Regions from separate parts of the Sphaerisporangium sp. NPDC004334 genome, predicted to be linked through region 2. Evidence: riboswitches for the same ligand, from Rfam matches in the RefSeq annotation. Region 2 holds a riboswitch; each other region holds the start of a gene.
What was found. A riboswitch is a leader RNA that binds a small molecule or an ion and turns the genes downstream of it on or off. The one in region 2 is predicted to bind cyclic di-AMP.
Positions count from the first base shown of each region.

Region 1: it holds a riboswitch for cyclic di-AMP, as region 2 does, so the genes downstream of both, ACWEN6_RS14735 (C40 family peptidase) here and ACWEN6_RS29185 (coiled-coil domain-containing protein) in region 2, are expected to answer to the same signal.
Region 3: it holds a riboswitch for cyclic di-AMP, as region 2 does, so the genes downstream of both, ACWEN6_RS29510 (glycoside hydrolase family 25 protein) here and ACWEN6_RS29185 (coiled-coil domain-containing protein) in region 2, are expected to answer to the same signal.
Region 4: it holds a riboswitch for cyclic di-AMP, as region 2 does, so the genes downstream of both, ACWEN6_RS28420 (CHAP domain-containing protein) here and ACWEN6_RS29185 (coiled-coil domain-containing protein) in region 2, are expected to answer to the same signal.

Region 1 covers NZ_JBSGDZ010000010.1:105,360-110,465, reverse strand. The annotation lists gene ACWEN6_RS14750 (methyltransferase) at 1-465, opposite strand, end outside; gene ACWEN6_RS14745 (MFS transporter) at 735-2,024, opposite strand; gene ACWEN6_RS14740 (ArsR/SmtB family transcription factor) at 2,021-2,596, opposite strand; cyclic di-AMP (ydaO/yuaA leader) riboswitch at 3,096-3,254, shown strand; gene ACWEN6_RS14735 (C40 family peptidase) at 3,337-3,936, shown strand; gene ACWEN6_RS14730 (hypothetical protein) at 4,571-5,106, shown strand, end outside.
Region 2 covers NZ_JBSGDZ010000024.1:120,122-125,227, reverse strand. The annotation lists gene ACWEN6_RS29205 (TIGR03086 family metal-binding protein) at 1-398, shown strand, start outside; gene ACWEN6_RS29200 (50S ribosomal protein bL37) at 541-618, opposite strand; gene ACWEN6_RS29195 (DeoR/GlpR family DNA-binding transcription regulator) at 819-1,739, shown strand; gene galT (galactose-1-phosphate uridylyltransferase) at 1,736-2,809, shown strand; cyclic di-AMP (ydaO/yuaA leader) riboswitch at 2,941-3,079, shown strand; gene ACWEN6_RS29185 (coiled-coil domain-containing protein) at 3,114-4,055, shown strand; gene ACWEN6_RS29180 (M50 family metallopeptidase) at 4,211-5,106, opposite strand, start outside.
Region 3 covers NZ_JBSGDZ010000025.1:42,150-47,255, reverse strand. The annotation lists gene ACWEN6_RS29525 (NlpC/P60 family protein) at 1-697, shown strand, start outside; gene ACWEN6_RS29520 (TIGR03086 family metal-binding protein) at 872-1,456, opposite strand; gene ACWEN6_RS29515 (TetR/AcrR family transcriptional regulator) at 1,542-2,219, shown strand; cyclic di-AMP (ydaO/yuaA leader) riboswitch at 2,495-2,641, shown strand; gene ACWEN6_RS29510 (glycoside hydrolase family 25 protein) at 2,652-3,401, shown strand; gene ACWEN6_RS29505 (Ppx/GppA phosphatase family protein) at 3,474-4,406, shown strand; gene ACWEN6_RS29500 (hypothetical protein) at 4,566-5,106, shown strand, end outside.
Region 4 covers NZ_JBSGDZ010000023.1:91,351-96,456, forward strand. The annotation lists gene ACWEN6_RS28415 (ABC transporter substrate-binding protein) at 1-1,216, opposite strand, end outside; gene ACWEN6_RS28420 (CHAP domain-containing protein) at 1,781-2,488, opposite strand; cyclic di-AMP (ydaO/yuaA leader) riboswitch at 2,501-2,650, opposite strand; gene ACWEN6_RS28425 (hypothetical protein) at 3,155-4,141, shown strand; gene ACWEN6_RS28430 (DUF6716 putative glycosyltransferase) at 4,156-5,106, shown strand, end outside.

The DNA of each region.
Region 1 (5,106 bases), on a different contig from region 2:
GTCGGTGAGCACGCGGTGCGGGTCGGCGACCTCGTGCAAGGACGAGGACGCCCACGCGAGGTCCACTCCGCCGACCGAGGGCCAGGCGAGGTCCAGGTCGGCCTGTACGACGCGCAGCCGGTCGGCCAGCCCGCGCTCGCGCGCCGTGGCCTGGAGGCGTCCGAGCATCAAGGGGGACCTGTCGACGGCGACGACCTCGGCGGTCGCGAAGCGGCGCGCGAAGGCCAGGCCGCCGGTGCCCGTCCCGGCGCCCACGTCGACGATGGTTCGGGGCGCGTCGGGGGCGTGCCGCGCGGCCCACTCGGTCACCTTCTCCAGGTAGGCGCCGAGCACCACCGCGTCCAGGTCGAGCAGGTCCGCCAGGCCGGCCTCGTCATGGTGCGCGTGGCCCTCGCCATCGTGGTCATGGCGGCCATGTTGATCTTCACGGTCAAGGTGATCATGGTGCTGTGCATGCGACATCATGGCCGGCAGGCTAGGCGCTCGCAGCGCGAATGAGCACACCCTCTTGCCGGTATGGCAAGGACGCTCGCCCACCGGTGGCCTGGCGAACGGCCGGGGGCCGTGAGCCGAGGGTCCACCGGGTCGCCCGCCGCACACGGCACCGGATCGGCCGTCCCTCGCCCCGCCGACCCGGCGCCGGGAAAGGCACGCTCGAACGGGTCTGGCTCGGTGTGCGGGCTGGTCCGGTGGTGGGTGGGGGTCGTGGAGGTCGTGGGTCGTGGGTCGTGGGGTCAGGGGCGGTCGGGGGAGGCGGGGAGGTCGCGGCGGTGCCTTAGGGGGCCGGTGAGAAGGATCAGGCCGGTCAGGGCGAGCCCGGCCGTGACGACCCACATCGACGGACGGGTGCCGATGGCGCCGCCGAGCGCTCCGCCGAGCAGGGCGCCGAGCGGGATGGTGCCGTAGTTGACGAACTGCATGCTCACGGAGACCCGGCCGAGCAGGTGCCGGGGGACGTAGGTCTGACGGAAGCCCGCCTTGATGATGTTGCCCGCCACCACGCCCGTGACCAGGACGAACCCGCCGGCCACCGCGACCGCCAGCCACGGGCCCCGGTGGGCCAGCGGAATGAGCAGGCCGAACGGCGCGCCGAGCGCCTCGAACACGATCATGGCGCGGGCGCTGCCGAGCCTCCTGGACACCCAGGTGGCGCTCGCCGCGCCCGCCAGGCCGCCGACGCTCATGACCGCCATCAGCCCGCCGACCGCGCCGGGGCCGACGCCGACGTCGCGCACCAGGAAGACGACCAGGATGGCCTGGTATCCCATGAGCCCGAGGTTGCTGGCCGCCCCGAACACCGTGAGCACCCGCAGGTAGGGGTCGCGGGCGACGAAGCGCAGGCCCTCGCCGATCTCGCGTCGAAGCGTCGTGGCCCGCCGCTCGCGCGACACCGGGGCCTCGCGGGTTCTGATGCCGAGCAGGCACAGTGCCGAGACCACGAAGCTCGCCGCGTCGGCGAGCAGCGCGGTGACCGCGCCGAACACCTGGGCGACCAGACCGGCGGCTCCCGGGCCCACCACTTCGACGGCCGACTCGCCGCCCTGGAGCTTGGCGTTGCCCTCGGGCAGGTCGGCGGGGACGACGATCGAGGGGAGGTACACCTGGTAGGAGGTCTGGAAGAACACCTTGGCGGTGCCCGTGAGCAGCGCGACGGCCAGTAGATGGCCGACGGTCAGCACGCCCTGCCACGCGGCCACCGGCACGCTGAGGAACAGCAGGAACGACACGGCGTCGCAGGTCAGCATCACGGGCCTGCGGGGCAGGCGGTCGACCCAGGCTCCGGCGGGCAGGCCGATGAGCACCCACGGCACCCACGCCGCGGCGGTGAGCAGAGCGACCTCCAGCGTGGTCGCGTGGAGCGCGGTGATCGCGACCAGGGGCAGGGCCACCGAGGTGAGAGAGCTGCCGAAGCCGCTGGTGGTCTCGCCGACCCACAGCAGCCGGAAGTCGCGGTCGCGCAGCAGCCCCCAGCGGCCCCGGGAACGGGACGCGGCGGGCGCGGCCGCCGCGGTGAGGCCGTTCACGGCCGGCCCGGGACGCCGAAGGCGAAGACGAACACCGGCTCGCGGGGCCGCCCGTCGTCGGGGATCTCCCGGGTGGCCCACCTGCTGAGGAGCTCCAGGAACTGCGCCTCGAACTCGTGCAGCTCGTCTGGGGTGAGCCGCAGCCACTTGTCGGTGGAGAAGGGGGCGTCCTGCCAGGCCGCCCGCTCGTCCTCGCTCGCGGCGTACCAGGCGCGGACCATGCTGACGTGGTGTTCGAGGTTGAGGGACGCCGCCGCGCTGGCGATGGCGGCGGTCGCGGGGTCGCCGCCGAAGTCGGACTCGCTCCAGCGCAGCTCGGCCGAGGACAGTCGCCACCAGCGTTCGCGCCGGTCGCGGGCGAGCTCAGGGGCCTCCTCGATGAGCTCGCTGCCGGCCAGGACGCGCAGGTGGTGGCTCGCGTTGGCGACGGCCTGCCCGGTGTGCTCGGCCAGCATGCTGGCGGTGCAGGGACCGTAGACCTTCAGCGCGTCCATGAGGCGCCGCCTCGTGGGATGCGACAGGGCGGCCAGCACCCGTGAGTCGGTGATCGTGCGTACGTCTTCGTCGGCCATGCGCCCACTTTGACATGAGCAACGAACGTTGCACAACAGGTATTGCGTAATTGTCATTGCGGAAGCGCTGTTGCCGAAGGATCATTGCGGAACAGACGTCGTGGGTATCGGGTCTCGGGTGCGGAGCGTGACATGCGGGGTCCGAATCCCGGTCCGCCGGGCGGTGCTAGGGGGACCGTTCCCCCTCCAAGATCCCTGAACGGGTGTGACTGATGTGACTTGTGTGACTCACGTCAGGTGCCGTTTCGGGATATGTGAGGGGAATCACATACGGGTAACGGATGCGCTTGTTGTGCAGGGGTTTCCTGATTAAGAAGCCCCTTATTTGATCTACGCGACTTGGTCACGGCTTTGCCTCAATTTGAGGTTCTGTGTAACTTCTGGCCCGCGGCGAGCACGCCATGCCGTCGCGAACGGAGCCGGTCTTCCGACCGGCTCCACGCATGACAATCCAGCGGTCGCCGTCGCCCCAGTAAGGCGCGAGCCAGGACCCCAAAGGGGCGGTGACCTGCCGAATCCGTGCGGCAAGGAGCACGGAACCGGGGACCCAATCGATCCTAAACGCGGGATCAGGGGGTGAATCGACGCCTTGGCGTCGTAGGGCTACTTCCATGCCCGAATCCGTCAGCTAACCCGGTAGGCGTGAGTGGAAGAATCAAGGAGCGATCCTGTCCAGCACCACCCAGAACCCTCGTCTGTCGCGCATTGCCCGCTTCTCTCTCGGCGGTGTGGCGCTCACGATGACGGCCTCCGTGGGAGCCGTGGCGACGCAGGCGACGGCGGCTGACGCCGCCACGGCGGCACCCGCTCAGGGCCCGTCAGAGCAGTCCGTCTACGGCCCGGCCGGGCTGATCGAGACACCGAGCATCACCGGGGCATCCGAGCCCGCCGGCACGGCCGCGGTGAGCGAGGCGAGCACATCCAGCGCCTCCCGCACATCCAAGAGCAAGGCCAAGGTGAGCAGGGCCGCCCGGCAGCAGTTCAAGGCGCACACGGCCGTCGCGGTGGCGAAGAAGCAGATCGGCGACCCCTACCGCTGGGGCGCCAGCGGCCCGGGGGCCTTCGACTGCTCCGGCCTGATGCTGTACGCCTGGCGCAAGGCCGGTGTGAAGCTGCCCCGCATCGCCGCCGGCCAGTTCCGCACGGTGCGGAAGAAGGTGTCCTGGAAGAACCTCAAGCAGGGTGACCTGATGTTCTTCTACGGACTCGGCCACGTCGGCATGTACGTCGGGCACGGCAAGATGATCCACTCGCCGCACACCGGCGCGCGGGTGCGCATCGACAAGCTGTCGGGCTACCGGAAGGCGTCCTTCGTCGGCGCCGTCCGCCCCGGCGCCTGACCGGCGGGACGACCCCGGCTTGACCCCGCGGAACCACCCCCGCCCATCCAGGGCTCCGCTGGGTCCGGTGCGCCGGCCGCCCGTGCCGATCCGCTCCCGGTTCCCACGAGGAGCCGGTCGATCTCCGGGCAGTCCCGGGATGCCGGCCGGCGGTTCCGGATCCTGACCGGCGGTTCCAGAAGCCGACCGGTGGACCCGGGAACCGACCGGCGGTTCCATAAGCCGACCGGCGGCTCCGGGAACCGACCGGCGGTTCGGGAAGCCGACCGGCGGTTCCGGAAGCCGATCTACCGTTCCGGAGGCCGATCGGCGCGAGGGACTCCTCCGGGAGAGCGTCTCCGAGAGGTGCCCCCGCTCCTCGAAGACGTTTTCCGGGTGGTGCACATGCCCCTCGCGCCGGTCGTGAAGGCCCCGTCCGCTCCTCCCCCCTCGGAGCGGACGGGGCCTTCGCACGTCCGCGCCGCGCCACATCGGCGAGGCGCGACACGACCGGGCGCAACCTTCGCGCGTCCATGCCCCGCCAGGCCGATGTGCCGCCGGGAACTCGATACGGGGCCGCCGCCGGGACGGCTGGTGGGGGTCCGCCCCTGGGACGCCGATGTGGCCGGGAAGGACGAGCAGGTAGATTTCCCGCATGCGCGTCGTGTGGCTCTGGGCCGTCCTGGCGGGGTTGCTGACCGTGCTGACGGGGCCCTCCGCCGTCGAGGACGATCTCGGACGGCGGGCGCGGACGCTGATCGGCGAGCATCCGGAGATATGGTCCGGCGCGCGGACCTTCCGCGGCGACCTCTCCCTCGTGGTCGCGGCCCCAGATGCCCTTGGCGCCCCTGGAGCCCTCACCGCCCATGGAGCCCCCACGGCTTCTGGAACCACGGCCTCGCGGGCCGCGACGGCCTCCGCAGCCGGCCCCGTCCCCGGAGGCGGGGCCGCCGCGGCCTCCGGAGCCGCGTTCGCCGACCTGGCGCGCCGGGCCGACCGGGCGAGCCGGCTGGTCGCCCGCGTCGTGGGCCCGGTGCGTCCGCTGATCGCCGTTCCCGCCACGACCGAGCAGGCGGCCGTGCTGGCCGCGCCCGCGCAGGTGAACGGCCTGGCCGCGGTGGCGGGCGCCGACCGGGTGATCGTGGAGCCGCGGTCCTTCGCCCGCCTGACCGCCGCCGGCCGCGACGTCGT
Region 2 (5,106 bases):
CGGGGCGGCAGGCCGCGGAGGCCGGCGAGCTGACCGAGGGCGACCTGCTCGGCGACGACCCGGTGAAGGCGTTCGACGTGGCGGCGGCCGCGGCGATGCGCGCCATGGAGCCGGCCGACGTCCTCACGCGGACGGTGCGCCTGTCGTTCGGCGACGTCTCCGGGGCGGAGTACATCGCCGAGTTGTTCGCCGACACCCTCATCCACACCTGGGACCTCGCCAGGGCGATCGGCGGTGACGAGCGGCTGGACCCCGAGCTGGTCGAGGTGTGCGCCGAGTGGTTCGCCGGAGCGGAGGAGGGCTACCGGCAGGCCGGGGTGATCGCCGAGCGCCCGCCGCTGCCGGAGGACACCGACCCGCAGACCCGCCTGCTGGCCGCCTGGGGCCGCGGCGGCTGACGCGCGGGCCGAGGGAGCGCGGTACTCTCGGCCCCGTCGCGCGTCACCGCCCCCGGCACCCGGCCGGGAGACGACGTGGGGTCACCTCCGGCAGGCCCGCAAGGCCGACGCGGTGGCGAGGTGACGGCCGGCGTGGGGAGGGTCAGCGGGAGACGGGCCGCTTGCCGTGGTTGGCCTTCCTCTTCTTGCGGGCCCGGCTCTTGCGCGCGCGTCTCGCCATCTCGGCCTCCCCATCGGTACGGGTCGTGCTCCCCACCATGCATCCGCGCCCGAGCCGGTACAAGGCCCAAACGCCAAAGAAAGCCCCCGGAGCCGCCACCCGGGGGCCGTCCACCCGCCCCACCATCGCCCCTCACGTTCCAACAAGGTGCAGGTCAGATTATGTAGTATTTTGATGGAACTTGGTGGAGAGGTGAGGCGATGCTGGCTCAGCAACGGCAGCAGGCGATCCTCGAGCGCGTCCGCAGGAGCGGCGCGGTACGGGTCGCCGACCTGGTGCGGGAGCTCGGGGTGTCGGACATGACGATCCGCCGCGACCTTGAGGCGCTGGCCGAGCGCGGGCTGGTGGACAAGGTGCACGGCGGCGCCACCGCCACCGGCGCGGGGTCCACCGAGGAACCGGGCTTCGCGGCCAAGTCGGTGCGCCAGCAGGCCGAGAAGGAGGCGATCGCCCGCCGCGCCGCCGAGCTGGTGCGCCCGGGCAGCGCGGTCGCGCTGTCGGCCGGCACGACCACCTGGACCCTGGCCCATCACCTGGCCGACGTCCCCCACCTCACGGTCATCACCAACTCCGCCCAGGTCGCCGACGTCTTCCACCGGGCCGGGCGCGCCGACCAGACCGTCGTGCTCACCGGAGGGGTGCGCACGCCGTCGGACGCGCTGGTGGGGCCGGTCGCCGTGGCGGCCATCCGCGCGCTCAACGTCGACACGCTGATGCTCGGCGTGCACGGCATGAACCCCAGGGCGGGCTTCACCACTCCCAACATCCTTGAGGCCGAGACCGACCGCGAACTGGTCGCGGCGGCGCAGCGGCTGGTCGTGCTGGCCGACCACACCAAGTGGGGCACCGTCGGCATCAGCACGATCGCCAAGCTGGACGAGGCGCACGTCGTGATCAGCGACACCGGCCTGCCGGAGGAGGCCAGATCGGCGCTGTCCGAGCAAGCCGGCACGCTGCTGCTGGCCGACCCTGCGGGGACGGCGCCACCGACCGAGCCGGCGCGCGACGCCGGCGGGTCCGGACGCGCGAACCGCGCTCCGGGAACAGAACGGGCGGCCCGGGCCGCCGACACGACAGGACAGGCGGCTCAGCCGGCCGCCGGACAGGAGGTGGCCCGGTGAAGCGGACCGTCACCCAGCTCGCCGATGGGCGAGAGCTCATCTACTTCGACCACGCCGAGAGCGCCGACCGCGGCGCCGCCGACACCCGCGAGCTGCCCCCGCGCCCCGCGGCCTCGGACCTGCGGTACGACCCGGTGATGGACGAGTGGATCGCCATCGCCGGGCACCGCCAGGGCCGCACGTTCCTGCCTCCCACCGACGAATGCCCTCTGTGCCCCTCCCGGCCGGGCCACGCGACCGAGATCCCCGCCGCCGACTACGACGTCGCGGTGTTCGAGAACCGTTTCCCGTCCTTCAGCTTCAACCTGGGCCACTACGAGGACGTGGGCGGCCTGAGCGAGGTGCGGCCCGGCGTCGGCCGGTGCGAGGTGGTGTGCTTCACCTCCCGGCACGACTCCTCCTTCTCCCGGCTGTCTCCCGAGCAGGTCGATCTGGTGCTGGTGGCGCTCGCCGACCGCACCGACCACCTCTCGCGGCTGGAGGGCGTGGAGCAGGTGTTCCCGTTCGAGAACCGCGGCGCCGAGATCGGCATCACGCTGGCGCACCCGCACGGCCAGATCTACGCCTATCCGTACGTGACGCCTCGCACGCGGCAGATGCTGGCCTCGGCGGCCCGCTACCGCGAGCGCACGGGCGGCGACCTGTTCGCGGACGTGCTGGCCGCCGAGCGCAAGGCCGAGACGCGCGTGGTCGCCTCCAACGAGCACTGGACGGCGTTCGTCCCCGCGGCGGCGCGGTGGCCGTTCGAGGTGCACGTCTACCTCAACCGCAGGGCGGCCGACCTTCGCGAGCTGGACGCCGAGGAGCGCGCGGCCTTCGGCCCGCTCTACACCGACGTGCTGCGGCGGCTGGACGGGCTGTTCGGGGTCACCATGCCCTACGTCGCGGCCTGGCACCAGGCACCCGTGCGCACCGGGCGCGACCTCGCCTACCTGCACCTGCAGCTGTTCAGCATCCGGCGGGCGGCGCAGAAGCTGAAGTACCTGGCGGGGTCTGAGTCGGCGATGGGCGCGTTCGTCAACGACGTACTGCCCGAGGAGGCGGCCCGGATGCTGCGCGAGCAGCCGTGACCGCGCCCGCCCTGGACGGCCCGCCGCGGGCGCGGCGGCGGTGACCACGCGCACGTCACGTCGGGGGACGTCACATCCGGGGTCGCCATAAATACGGATCTACCACTACCATCCATCAGACACCGGCCGTAACGGCCGGTCCGCCTAATCCCAGGTGCCCCGCCTGGGAGCCGGGGACCCATCGGTTCCTCTGGGGTGAATCCACGCGTGTGGTAGGGCGTCTCCGGCCCGAACCCGTCAGCTAACCCGGTCGGCAGATGGAGAGGAGCGGGCTCTGCCCCTGTCTTCCGGCCGCCACGGTTCCGTGGCCGCCTGCGCTCTGATGGTGGCCGCCCTGGTGCTCGGCCCGTCCACGGCCGGCGCCGCCGCCCCCAAACCCACCGAGAAACAGCTCAAGGCACAGCTCGCCGCCCTTGGCAAGCAGGTCGACAAGCTGATCGCCCAGTACAACGCCAAGCGCGTCGCGGTCGCCAAGGCCAAGGACGCGGAGAAGAAGGCCCGCGAGCGGCTGAAGGCCGCGGAGACCGAGCTCACCGCCTCCGAGGGCCAGGTGGGCGACATCGCCCAGCTCAGCTACCAGGCGGGCAGCGGCCTCGGCATGATGCGCGAGCTCATGTCGCCCGGTTTCGGCGGCGCCGCGATGCTGCAACAGCTGCAGGCCGAGCAGTCCGCCGAGATCGGCCGATATGCCACGGCCCGTGACGCCCGCAAGAAGGCGGCCGACGACGCGGCCGCGCTGACCGACGGCCTGCGCGACGACGTCGTCGAGGTGACCGCCCAGCGCAGGGACGCCGAGAAGCTGATCGGCCAGATCAAGGACAAGCTGGACCGGCTCGTGCCCACCGCCCCGGGCAAGCAAGCCAACGGGAGCTGGGCGCCCGAGCTGCCGGCCGGGAGCGAGAACATCACCCCGCGGATGCGGCTGATGCGCGCCGAGGTCAAGGACCACTTCCCGCTGCGGTTCCCCGTCGGCTGCTACCGCCCCGAGAACAGCGGCGAGCACCCGCTGGGCCGGGCGTGCGACTTCATGCTCAGCTCCGGCGGGGCGATGCCCTCGCCCGCCGGCGTCGCGATGGGCGAGCAGATCGCCGCCTGGGCCATCAAGAACGGCGGCAAGCTCGGCGTGAAGTACGTGATCTACCGGCAGCGGATCTACAACCTGGGCTTTCCCGGCTGGCGGTCGATGGCCAACCGCGGCGGGATCACCGCCAACCACTTCGACCACGTGCACATCTCGATGTACTAGCCGTCCGGCCGTCTTGCCGCCGGTGAAAGTTCCATCCGGACGCTCGCCCGGAGGATGTATTACGGTGACCCGCCGCCCGGTGACCGTGCGGCGGGCGTGGCACCGCGACGTGGCTCCGGGGCGCCTGCCGCGCGGCCCGGCGCCGGTGGGGCCGATCAGCCCGGCAGGCGGATGGGGTTGACGATGTCGGCGTAGATGAGCAGGCTGCTCATGGCGATCAGGAAGATCGCGACCGTGTACGTCAGCGGCAGCGCCTTGGCGATGTCCACGTGCCCCGGCATCGGGCGGCGGCGCACCCGGGCGTAACCGCGCTTGATGCCCTCCCACAGGCCGCCGGCGATCTGGCCGCCGTCCAGTGGCATCAGCGGGATCAGGTTGAACATGCCGATCGCGAGGTTGAACCCGGCCAGGAGCTGGATGAAGCCGGCGATCTTGTTCTCCAGCGGGATGGCCGCCGCGGCGATCGCGCCGCCCAGGCGCCCGGCGCCGACGACGCTCTGCGGGCTGTTGAGGTCACGCTCGGCGCCGCCGAAGGCCGCCTGCCAGACCCCGACGAGCTTCTGCGGCAGTTGCAGCAGTGCCGAGCCGGTGCGCCTCACCAGGTCCGCCATGGCGCCGACGACGTACCCGAGCCCCTGCTTCTCCACGACGAGGGTGGGGCTGACTCCGAGAAAGCCGACGTTCTTGTCCAGCTTGTCCGGGTCGTCGAGCGAGGGGCGATCTTGCGCGATGAGCGTGGCGTTCAGCGTCATCGGCTTGCCGTCGCGCTCGATGCCGATGGCGACCGGGCCGGGGCCGTGGGTGCGGATCAGCGTGCTGGCGTCGTCCCAGGAGTTCACCGGCCTGCCGCCGAACGAGACGATCTTGTCCTTGGCCCTGAGCCCGGCGAGCGCCGCGGGCGTGGACCGGTGGGCCGGGGTGCACTGCTGGCCCTTCGCCTGCTCGGCCACGGTGACGACGCACTTGGAGACCTCGGCGACCACGGGCGTGGGCACCGAGATGCCGAAGCCCATCAGCACGATGGCGAACAGCACGAAGGCCAGCACGAAGT
Region 3 (5,106 bases), on a different contig from region 2:
GGCCAAGACCTGGAACCCGGGCACCCCGCAGCGGGTGCCGTACAGCCAGGGCAAGTACCACAACGGCTACCGCACCGACTGCTCCGGCTACGCCTCGATGGCGCTCGGGCTGAGCGCTCCGGGCCTGAACACCGTGGCCCTCGCCTCGCCGGGCGCGAGCAGCCCGATCGCGATGTCCGAACTGCTCACCGGCGACCTGGTCATCGACGCCATCGGCGACAACAACAACCGGCACGTCGTGATCTTCGAGCAGTGGGCGAACCCCGGGCGCACGTCCTACTGGGCCTACGAGCAGCGCGGCGGCTACGGAACCGACCATCGCGTCCTCACCTACGGCCTGCGGCCGGGCAGCGAGTTCCATGCCCGCCGGCCCCGGGTGTTCGGCGGCGGCGGGACCCCCGCTCCCGGAGGCAAGGTCTGGGTCGACACCTTCGCCGACGCGACGGGCTACCGCGAGCCGAACACCGGCGACCCGCAGGGCACGCTCGACAAGGGCACCAACTACGTCTACTGCCGCGTCCGGGGCGCCGAAGTCCGGCACGGGTCCGCGTTCAACCACTGGTGGCTGCGCACCGACCTCGACCGGACGAACCCCGGTAAGAACGGCCGCGGCGCCTACGTTTCCGCCTATTATCTCGCCAAATGGGGCAACGACGAGGCGAAGGACAATAACGGCAGAGATATCCCGAACTGTTGAGCATTCCGTGAACACCGCGTATTCACCGGGTTGACCGGCGGCGTCGCTCGATAACGGAGAGAAGAGGTGGACGGCGGCAGAACGGCCCGCCGGTCGAATGACCGGCGGGCCGTTTTCCGTGCCGGCGCCGCCTGCCTCGAGGGGAGGAGGCCGCGCCGTCGGCGGGTTCCCGGGTCAGCGGGTCCACTGCGGGTCGCGGCCGAGGTGGCGCAGCAGCTCGGCGGTGGCGTCGTCGGCCGGGTGCGGGTCGAGGGCGGGGGCGTAGGCGAAGCCGCGCAGCGGCTCGGCGAGGACGCGGGCCACCGGCAGCAGGCGCTCGGACAGCTCGGCGTCCAGAGGCGACGGACGGCCGGTGGCGACCGCGATGTCCCAGGCGTGCACGGCGGCGTCCAGCGCGGCGGCGCCGACGGCGACCTCGGCGGGCAGCGCGCCCTGCGGCAGTGGCGTCGGTACGGCCTCCGCGCCGGGCGCCACGGTGGCGAAGCCCCGTGCCGCGACCTCCAGGGCGCTTTCGAGCAGGTCCTTCGGGTCGCCGGGGGCCTGCGCCGCCGGGTCGAACGGGTTCTCCTCCGGACCGCCGGCACCGGTGATCGCGGCGGCGTAGGCGCGCTGGTCGCCGGCGGCGTGCCGCAGCACCTGCGCCACGTTCCACTGCTCGCACGGGGTCTTGGCGGCCCAGTCGGCCTCGGTGACCCCGGCGGTGGTCGTGCGCAGCGCGTTGTGGGCCTGCTCCAGCAGCGACCAGGACGTGGTGGTCATGCGAAACCTCCGAGTTAGAGCGGAACGGATCGTTCTGTTCAAACTATATCGGAACGGAGCCTTCCGTTCAAGCTAGAATGGGCGCATGGAGCCCACGACAGCAGGCATGAGGGGACGCAAGGCCGAGGCCGCCCGCAACGACCGCACGATCCTCGACGCCGCGCGAGCGGTGTTCGTCGCCGACCCCAAAGCGCCGATCTCGGCGGTGGCGCACGAGGCGGGCGTCGGCGTCGGCGCCCTGTACCGGCGCTACGCCGGCAAGGAGGAGCTGCTGCGCACCCTCTGCGAGGACGGCCTGCGCCGGTTCACGGCGATCGCCGAGTCCGCGCTGGCGCGGGACGGCGACGCGTGGGAGGCCTTCACCACGTTCCTGCGCGAGGTCGTCGACTCCGACGTGCACTCGCTGACCGTGCACCTGGCCGGCACGTTCACCCCCACGCGGGAGATGCACGAGCTGGCCGCGCACGCCGGCTCGCTCGCCGGGCGCGTCGTGGACCGGGCCAAGGCCGCCGGCGCGCTACGGCCGGACGTGGTCGCCGAGGACATTCCGATGATCTTCGACCAGATCACCGCGGTCCGTGCCGGCGGCGCCGATCGCACCGCCGTGCTGCGCCACCGCTATCTGACCATGCTGCTGGACGGGCTGCGCGCCGGCGCGCCGGCCACCCCGCTGCCCGCCTCCGCGCCGACCGGCGAGGAGCTCGGACGGCGCTGGCGGCACGCCGAGTCATCCCGCTCCTCGCAGCCCCCGCCCCGCCGCTGACCGGATCCCCGGGTGCGCCCCTGGCCCGCCGGGACCGGGACGCCTGACCGGGTCGTTCTGGCCGGATGCGCTTCCTGGGGGTGATCACGTCGGGGGAAGCCGTGCGTGTCCGCCCGTGTGACGCCGGCGGTGCGTACTTTGTCGCATTTGTGCTCTTTTGATGTGGTATGTACCTTGTTGGGAAGCGGTATGCGTGCCGATGGTCCCACGCCGTCGTGCCCGTTGCCGTCCGTTGCCCACATCGCGCGTACCCGGCGGGACGGCGTCCCGCCGCGGGGACACGCCCGCCTCATCCACACCTCGCGGAACCGGGGACCCCCTTCGCGGAGTGAATCGGAGCACCGGCCCTCGAAGGGACGGACCCACAGGGCACTTCCGCCCGAACCCATCAGCCGACCCGGTAGGCGCGTGGAAGCAAGGAGCGAGCCCTTCATGCCCATCGACCGGCTTTCCTCGATCTTCTCCCACCTCAAGAACCGGCTGGACCTGTCCGGCGCGCGCCTCTACTCCGCCATGGCGGGGGTGATCGTGGCCGTGCTCGCCATCGTGGCGGCCGTCGTGGTGACCGGCCCGGCGGACGCCGCCCCCAGCAGCGCCTCCTCGGAGCGCCCCTACGGCCAGGACGTGTCCGCCTACGAGTCCGACCACGACTGGAACGCCAGCCAGGCGCAGTTCGGCATCATCAAGGCCACCGAGGGCCTGACCTTCCGCGACTCCGCGTTCGCCCGCCACTGGGCCGAACTCGGCAAGAAGGGCATCGTGCGCGGCGCCTACCACTACGGTCACCCCGGCAACGACCCCATCGCCGAGGCCGACCACTTCCTGTCGGTGGTGGACGCCCAGCCCGCCGAGACCGGCGACCTGCTCGTGCTGGACCTGGAGACCAGCGACGGCCGGTCGGTCGCGCAGGTCAACGCCTGGGCCAAGACCTGGCTGGCCCACGTGAAGGACGAGACCGGCGTCACCCCGCTGTTCTACAGCGGCTGGAACTTCGCCGACACCTACGGCCACGGCCTGGCCGAGTACCCCTTGTGGGTGGCCTACTACGGCAGGGCCAAGGGCGACGTCACCCCGCCCGCCGACTGGAAGAGCTGGGCGATCCACCAGTACACCGACGTCCCCATCGACCAGAACGTCTCCGCGCTGACCACCGGCCAGTTGCGCGCGCTCGGCCGCCCCTGAGCGACGGCGCCTCGGCAGGACCGGCAGGACCGGGAGGATCTCCCGGGCGGGCGCGGGTAGTAGCGTCTGCTCATGCGACTCGGCGTTCTCGACATCGGCTCGAACACGGTGCACCTGCTGGTGGTGGACGCCCACAGGGGCGCGCAGCCGCTGCCCGCCTACTCGCACAAGGTCGAGTTGCGGCTGGCCGAGCACCTGCACGACGGTGACGTCCTGTCCCCCGAGGGCGAGCGCGAGCTGCGCCGCTTCGTCGAGGACTCGCTGCGCATCGCCGAGGACAAGGGGGTGGAGGACATCATGGCCTTCGCCACCTCGGCCGTGCGGGAGGCCGCCAACGGCGAGGAGGTCCTGGACCGCCTGCGGGCCGCCACCGAGATCGACGTGCAGGTGCTGTCCGGGCAGGACGAGGCGCGGCTGACGTTCCTGGCGGTGCGGCGCTGGTTCGGCTGGTCCTCCGGGCGGCTGCTGGTCCTGGACATCGGCGGCGGCTCCCTGGAGATCGCCTCCGGCATGGAGGAGGAGCCCGACGTGGCGATCTCGCTCCCGCTGGGCGCCGGGCGGATGACCCGCCAGTGGTTCACCGGCGCCCCGCCCCCCGCCGAGGAGGTGCGCGGCATGCGCCGGCAGGTGCGCGCGCAGATCGGCAGGGTGGTGGGCGATGTGGTGAAGTACGGGCACGCCGACCACGCGGTCGCCACCTCCAAGACCTTCAAGCAGCTCGCGCGCATCGCCGGCGCCGCGCCCTCCAGCGAGGGGTCCTATGTGAAGCGGGTGCTGCGCCAGGATGACCTCTCCCACTGGACCGGGCGCCTGGCCACGATGGACAACGCCCAGCGGTCCGGCCTGCCGGGCGTCTCCGCCGGTCGCGCCCCGCAACTGCTCGCCGGGGCGATCGTGGCCGACGCGACGATGGACCTGTTCGAGGTCCCCGAGGTGGAGATCTGCCCGTGGGCCCTGCGCGAAGGGGTGATCCTGCGCCGCCTGGACACCATGCCCGGCGCCTGAGGTCCGCGATCACGGCCGCCGGGGTCACCGTGCCCGGCGGTGTGCGCGATCGCTCCGCGCACACGGGAGAATCGATACGTCCACCTGCGTGATGAAACGTGTGACCATGTCCGTCCCGGGCACGGTGTCCACCGCGGCGGCACAAAAGGAGGAACGGCGATGATGGCGCTCATCGGAGCGGTCTACACGCTGCTGGTCGTCCTGGCGCTGATGGGACTCGCTCTGGTGCTGATCGCCGTGATGGGGCTGATCTCGCTGGCGCTGCTGGCCTCGACCACCAGCCCCGAGCCCGAACTCGGCGCCGACGGCCGCCCGGTCCCCCGCACCCCGGCCGCCGCCCCCGAGCCGTCCGAGACCTCCGAGCCGTCCAAGGCTCCCCGGCCCTCCGAGATCCCTGCGCCCTCCGAGGCTCCCACGCCGTCCGACGCCGCTCCCAGGCCGTCGAAGGTCTCTGAGCCGTCCAAGGCTCCCCGGCCCTCCGGGACTCCTGAGCCGTCCGAGGCTCCGAGGCCGTCCGAGGCTCCTGAGCCGCCCGCCCGCGGTCCGGTGCCCGGCGTCCCCGGGCGCGGCGCCGGGGGAGGGGGGACGACGCCGGACGCCGGAGCAGGCAAGACGGTGGGGGAGGGCGGGCAGCGGCTGTCGTGGCCGTTCGGGATGCCCCGGCCGGGATGGGTGCCGCACGGAGTGGCCTACGCGCGCG
Region 4 (5,106 bases), on a different contig from region 2:
CCTGCTCCACCTCGCGCTTGACCTGCGCGTGCTTCTCACCGAGGAAGATCGGCTGAAGCGACTTGATGGACGGCCCGAAGATCTTGCCGATGGGCGCGTTGTTGAAGTACTCGTTGTTCACGCTCTGGAGCTCGGGGTTGTCCTGCGCCGGGATGGTGCTGGGCAGGTTGCCGCCCTCCTTGAACGCCATGAGCTGGGCGTCGGGGCTGGTCAGGTAGCTGGCCAGCTCGGCGGCCTCCTTCGGGTGCTTGGACTGCTTGGGCACCGCGAGCCAGGAGCCGCCCCAGTTGCCGCCGCCGCCGGGCACGGTCGCGACGTCCCACTTGCCCTTGAACTTGTCACCGGCGTTGCCCGAGACCACGCCGAGCATCCAGCCGGGGCAGCCCAGGGTCGCGAACTGCGACTTGACGAAGCCGGTGTTCCAGCCGTCGGTGAAGTTCTGCAGCTTGGCGGTCAGGCCGTCCTGGCTGATCTTCGTGGCGAGGTCGAACGCGGACTTGACGGCCGGGTTCTTGTCCACGATGAGCTGCTGGTTCTTGTCGAAGTAGGTGACGTTGCCGTTCTTGGCGGCCTCCTGCGCCAGCACCACGTTGTAGATGGTGTTGATGCTGTCGACGAACTTGGCGTCCTTGACCTTGGACTGGAACTGCTGGCCGGCCTTGATGAAGTCCTCCCAGCCGCCGCTCCACAGCTTGCCGACCTCGTCGCGGTCGGTGGGAAGCCCGGCCTGCTTGAACAGGTCGGAGCGGTAGCAGATGCTCATGCCGCCGACGTCGGTGCCGAGGGCGAACAGCTTGCCCTCGGTGTTGATGCCGTTCTCCCACTTCCAGGCGGGGAAGTCGGCCTGGCGGCTCTGCAGGCCGTACTGGCCGAGGTCGGTGAAGAACTGGGGACGGGCCTTGGCCAGACCCATGCCGCCCTCGTCGATGCCGACCACGTCGCCGGCGCCGGTGCCCGACTGCAGCCACTGCAGCATCTGCGGCCAGTAGACGTTCTCAAAGCTGTCGGTGAGGTTGTTGTACTTCACCTGAACGTTGGGGTGATCGCTGTTCCACTTGGCGACCGCGGCCTTGTAGCCGAAGTTGGTCCCGCCGCCGAAGGTCTGCAGCGTAAGGGTGATCTTCTCGGCCGCGGCCGAGGACGAGCCACCGGTGCTGGTGTTCCCGCCGTCCCCGCCGGAGCTGCACGCGGCGGTGATGCCGAGTGCGACCGTCATCACCGATGCGACCGCGAGTGTTTTCCCGCGGCGCATATTGTTCATCATTCCGGACCCCTCTCAGGTGGTTGCCCGATCTTTGGGAGGTGCATCGAGGGCCGGCCCCGACAGTCGGGCCCACGATGTGCTGGATCCCTCAGTCGTGATCTCGCGGGGGTGAGCCTGCGAGCGATATTTGGGAGCGCTCCCACGAAGGGTCCCCGACGGGCAATGCTGGCGTCAATATGCCGAAACCTAACTGTTACTCCTGGGGCGGTTAGCGCTGAGAAAACCGTAGAGTAGCCCCCATAAAGCCCTTTCGCAGCATTGGGAGCGCTCCCACCGCTTGCGGCACAGTCGGGCGCAAATCATCCATGCGCCACGGCGCACGGGCTTCGCCGGGCTCCTGGGTCACGGCGCGCGGGCTGCGCGGCGCTCCGGCCGGCTCGCCGGAGCGATGGGAACGAACGCTGGCGCCGCGCGGCCGGGGGAGTGGGCCGGCCGTGCGGCGCCGGGAGGCGTCCTTCGCGGGGAGGCGGACGGGACGCCGCGGGAACGTGGAACGAGGGCGGCGGGCCGTCGAGGTCAGGCGGCGTAGCCGGGGTAGCCGTATCCGACGATCTGGGAGGCCGGCCTGGTGCGGATCTCGACCTTGCCGCCGTCGGTGTTGCCCTCGACGGTGCGGATGGTGCCGTCGCCGTTGTCCTTGATGACGAAGCCGACGTGCTCGATGCCGTCGATGCTCTTGTCGCCGTTGAAGGAGAAGAACACGACCGCGCCGGGCTTGGGCGTGGTGCCCCAGCGGTCCCGCGCGGCGAACCACTTGGCGTGGGCGACGGTGTAGGCGTCGGCGCCGACGGTGTCCTGCAGGCCCATCTGCGCGCCCACCCAGGAGACGAACATGTCGCACCAGGCGGCGTCGGCGTAGTCGGCGATCGTGCCGCTGTCGCGCGCCACGGTCTCCCTGGCGCGCGGGGAGCTCATGTACCAGGCGTGGAACTTGGTGCCGCCGCCGCTGCCGTTCTCGCTGATGCCGACCTGCTTCTCGGCCAGTGCCAGCAACTGCTCGGCGGAGACCTGCCGGGACGGCAGCCCCGCCTTCGCCGCCTCCTGCCGCGCGACGGCGACGATGCCGCTCTTGGGAGAGGCGGCGTCGGCCTGGGGAGAGGAGTCGGCGTTCGCCGCCAGGGCGGTGCCGGTGACAACCTGGGCGAGCACGAGCCCGCCGAACGCGACGGCCTTCAACTGGTTCTTCGGGGCATCCAGAAGCCGATGTACGGTCGTGACGAACATGGACAAGCTGAGACTCCTTCTTCCTGCCGCCTACCGGGTTAGCTGACGGGTTCGGACGTGAAGGTTCGTCCTACGGGCGCGTCCGTGGGCGGGCGCGCCTGATTCACCCCAAGAAGGTGGGTCCCCGGCTCCGCGTGGGCGCGGACTCGACGGAGGCGCGTGACGGCGGGAGAGGGATCTCTCCGCAGAGGACCGGCCGCGCCGGGCGATATCGACGGCACAGGCGGATCGCCCAGAGAAGCGGCCTCCCGTGCCGGGATTCCTCCGAGAGTAATACATCGGACAAACTGCATGCAAGTGGGACAAAGCTCTCGTCTGCTCCGGCCTCCTCATGGCAAAGCCAGGCACGCGGCCCGGCGAGAATGCGCGTCGGCGCGGTTGACCTGCCGCGACACGGGTAAGGCGCCGCCGATCCGGGCCCTGCGGGCGCGGACACGCCTCCGGGGTCGTCCGGGCCCAGTGATACTCGGAGCCTCCGACGCCTTCTGAGTCAAGTGAGGCCGGCGATGCCCGTGTGACGCTTGGGAGCCGCTTTCATCCGACAACGGCCGGGCCGCCGTCGGCTGCCGTTCATCGTCTGTTCCCTATTACGTAGGGTCGCGGGGCTAGGTTGCATGCGTCGTGAACGTGTCAATGCCCGGCGTGGAGAGGAACGGTCGAAGCCGCGTGCGGGAGCAGGGGTCGGCCGTCGCCTGGGTGGAGTCTCCGCTCCAGTTGCTGTGCGCGGTCGAGGCGCGGCACGCGGGGGTGATCGGGCCGGATACCCGCGTGGTGACCCGCGGCAGGCTGCCCGGCCTGCGCGTCACCCGCGCCGAGCTGGACGCGCTGGAGCTGCCGGCCGGGCTGAGCATCCAGGCCGCCGACCAGGGCATGCCCCGTCCCGGCCGCCGCGACGCCTGGGTCCTCGGGGACGCCTTCTCCGGCAGGATGCAGCTCACCTCGCTCACGGCCTTCCCCACCCGCATGGTCATCGTCGACGACGGCCTGGCCACCATCCGCCTGCTGGAGCTGCTGACCGCGGGCCTGGCCACCCCTCTGCTGCGCGCCCGCGCCGCGGCCAAGCCGTCCCGCCTGGCCCTGGGCGTCGCCGCGGGGATCCGCCTGCGCGCCGCGGCGAGGGCCGGACGGCTCACCGTCTTCACCGCCCTGCCCGTCCCCGTCGCCCTGGCCGACGCCGTGCGCGGGCTCGGGGCCGAGCTGGTCACCCACGACTTCGCCTGGCTGCGCTCCCAGCCGGTGGTCGCCCACCCCCGGCCCCGCGAGAACACGGTGGTCCTCGGCACCTCGCTGGTGCGCAACGGGCTGATCCACCGCGACCGCTACCTGTCCTGGCTGTTCGCCCTCGAGGGGCCGCTGGCGTACTACCCGCACCGCAGGGAGGACCCCGGCGACCTGGCCGCGGTCCGCGACCACCCCGGGGTCACCGTGTACGACGCCGGGGCGCCGGTCGAGATGACCCTGCGCGACCTGCGCCCCGGCCAGCGCGTTCTCAGCCTGCCGTCCACGGCCGTCACCTCGCTGCGCGTGCTGCTCGCCGCCCGCGGGGTGCCCGTCCAGACCGTGGAGGTGCCCGACGACTGGTGGACTCCCTCCGCGTCGGTCTCCCTCCGATCGCATCTCCAGATGTTCGCGCACGAAAGGGCTTCTCCTTGAGCCGGGTTCTCGCTGTGGCCGATTCGGACTCGTATCTGAAATGGGCGGCGGGTCTTCTCGACCAGCTACCGGCCGGTTGGACATCGACGCTGGCCGTCGTGCGCACGCCGATCGTGCCGTCCCCGGCCCAGATCACCGCCGCCGTCAGCGGCACCCGCTCCGGCGCGGCCGAGCCGCCCGCCGTGGTGTCGGCGCGGGCGCTGCGCCGCATCGCCGAGCGCGACCGGCCCGACGCCATCCTGCTGGCCTGCACAGGGCCGGTGGTGGACGTGCTGGCCGGCGACGTGCTCGGCGGGCTCTCGCCGCGGCCGGTGCTGGTGTCGGGGCTGCCGGGGATCTCCATCCCCGCCACCGAGAAGGCCTGGCTGTACCGCGGGGCCTGCGACCTGTTCGTCGTGCACAGCGGCAGGGAGGTGGAGGAGTTCGGCCGCATTGGCAGGGAACTGGGCGCCACCGGGTCGATGGCCCTGGCCCGCCTGCCCTACCTGGACCATCGGACGGCCGGCGGCGGGACGGGCGACCGCCTGGTGTTCGCCACCCAGGCCAAGGTGCCCAAGCGGCGCGAGGACCGCGAGAGCATCCTGCTGGCTCTCGCCCGGCTGGCCGAGGCGCGTCCGGGCCTGGACGTCGTGGTCAAGCTGCGCGCCCTTGAGAACGAACGCCAGACCCACAACGAGCGCCACCACTACGAGCGCCTGTGGCGGTCGCTGGCCGAGTCCGGCGCGGTGCGTCCCGGCTCGGTGCGCTTCGCCGCCGGCGCCATGCACGAGCACCTGGCCGCCGCGGCGGGATTCGTGACGGTCAGCTCCACCGCGGCCCTGGAGGCGATCGCCGGCCGCGTCCCGCTGCTGGTCCTTTCGGACTTCGGGGTCAGCGCCGAGATGATCAACCTGGTGTTCGAGGACAGCGGGTGCCTGGGCACCCTGGAAGACCTGGCGCGCGGCGACCTGCGGCACCCGACGGCC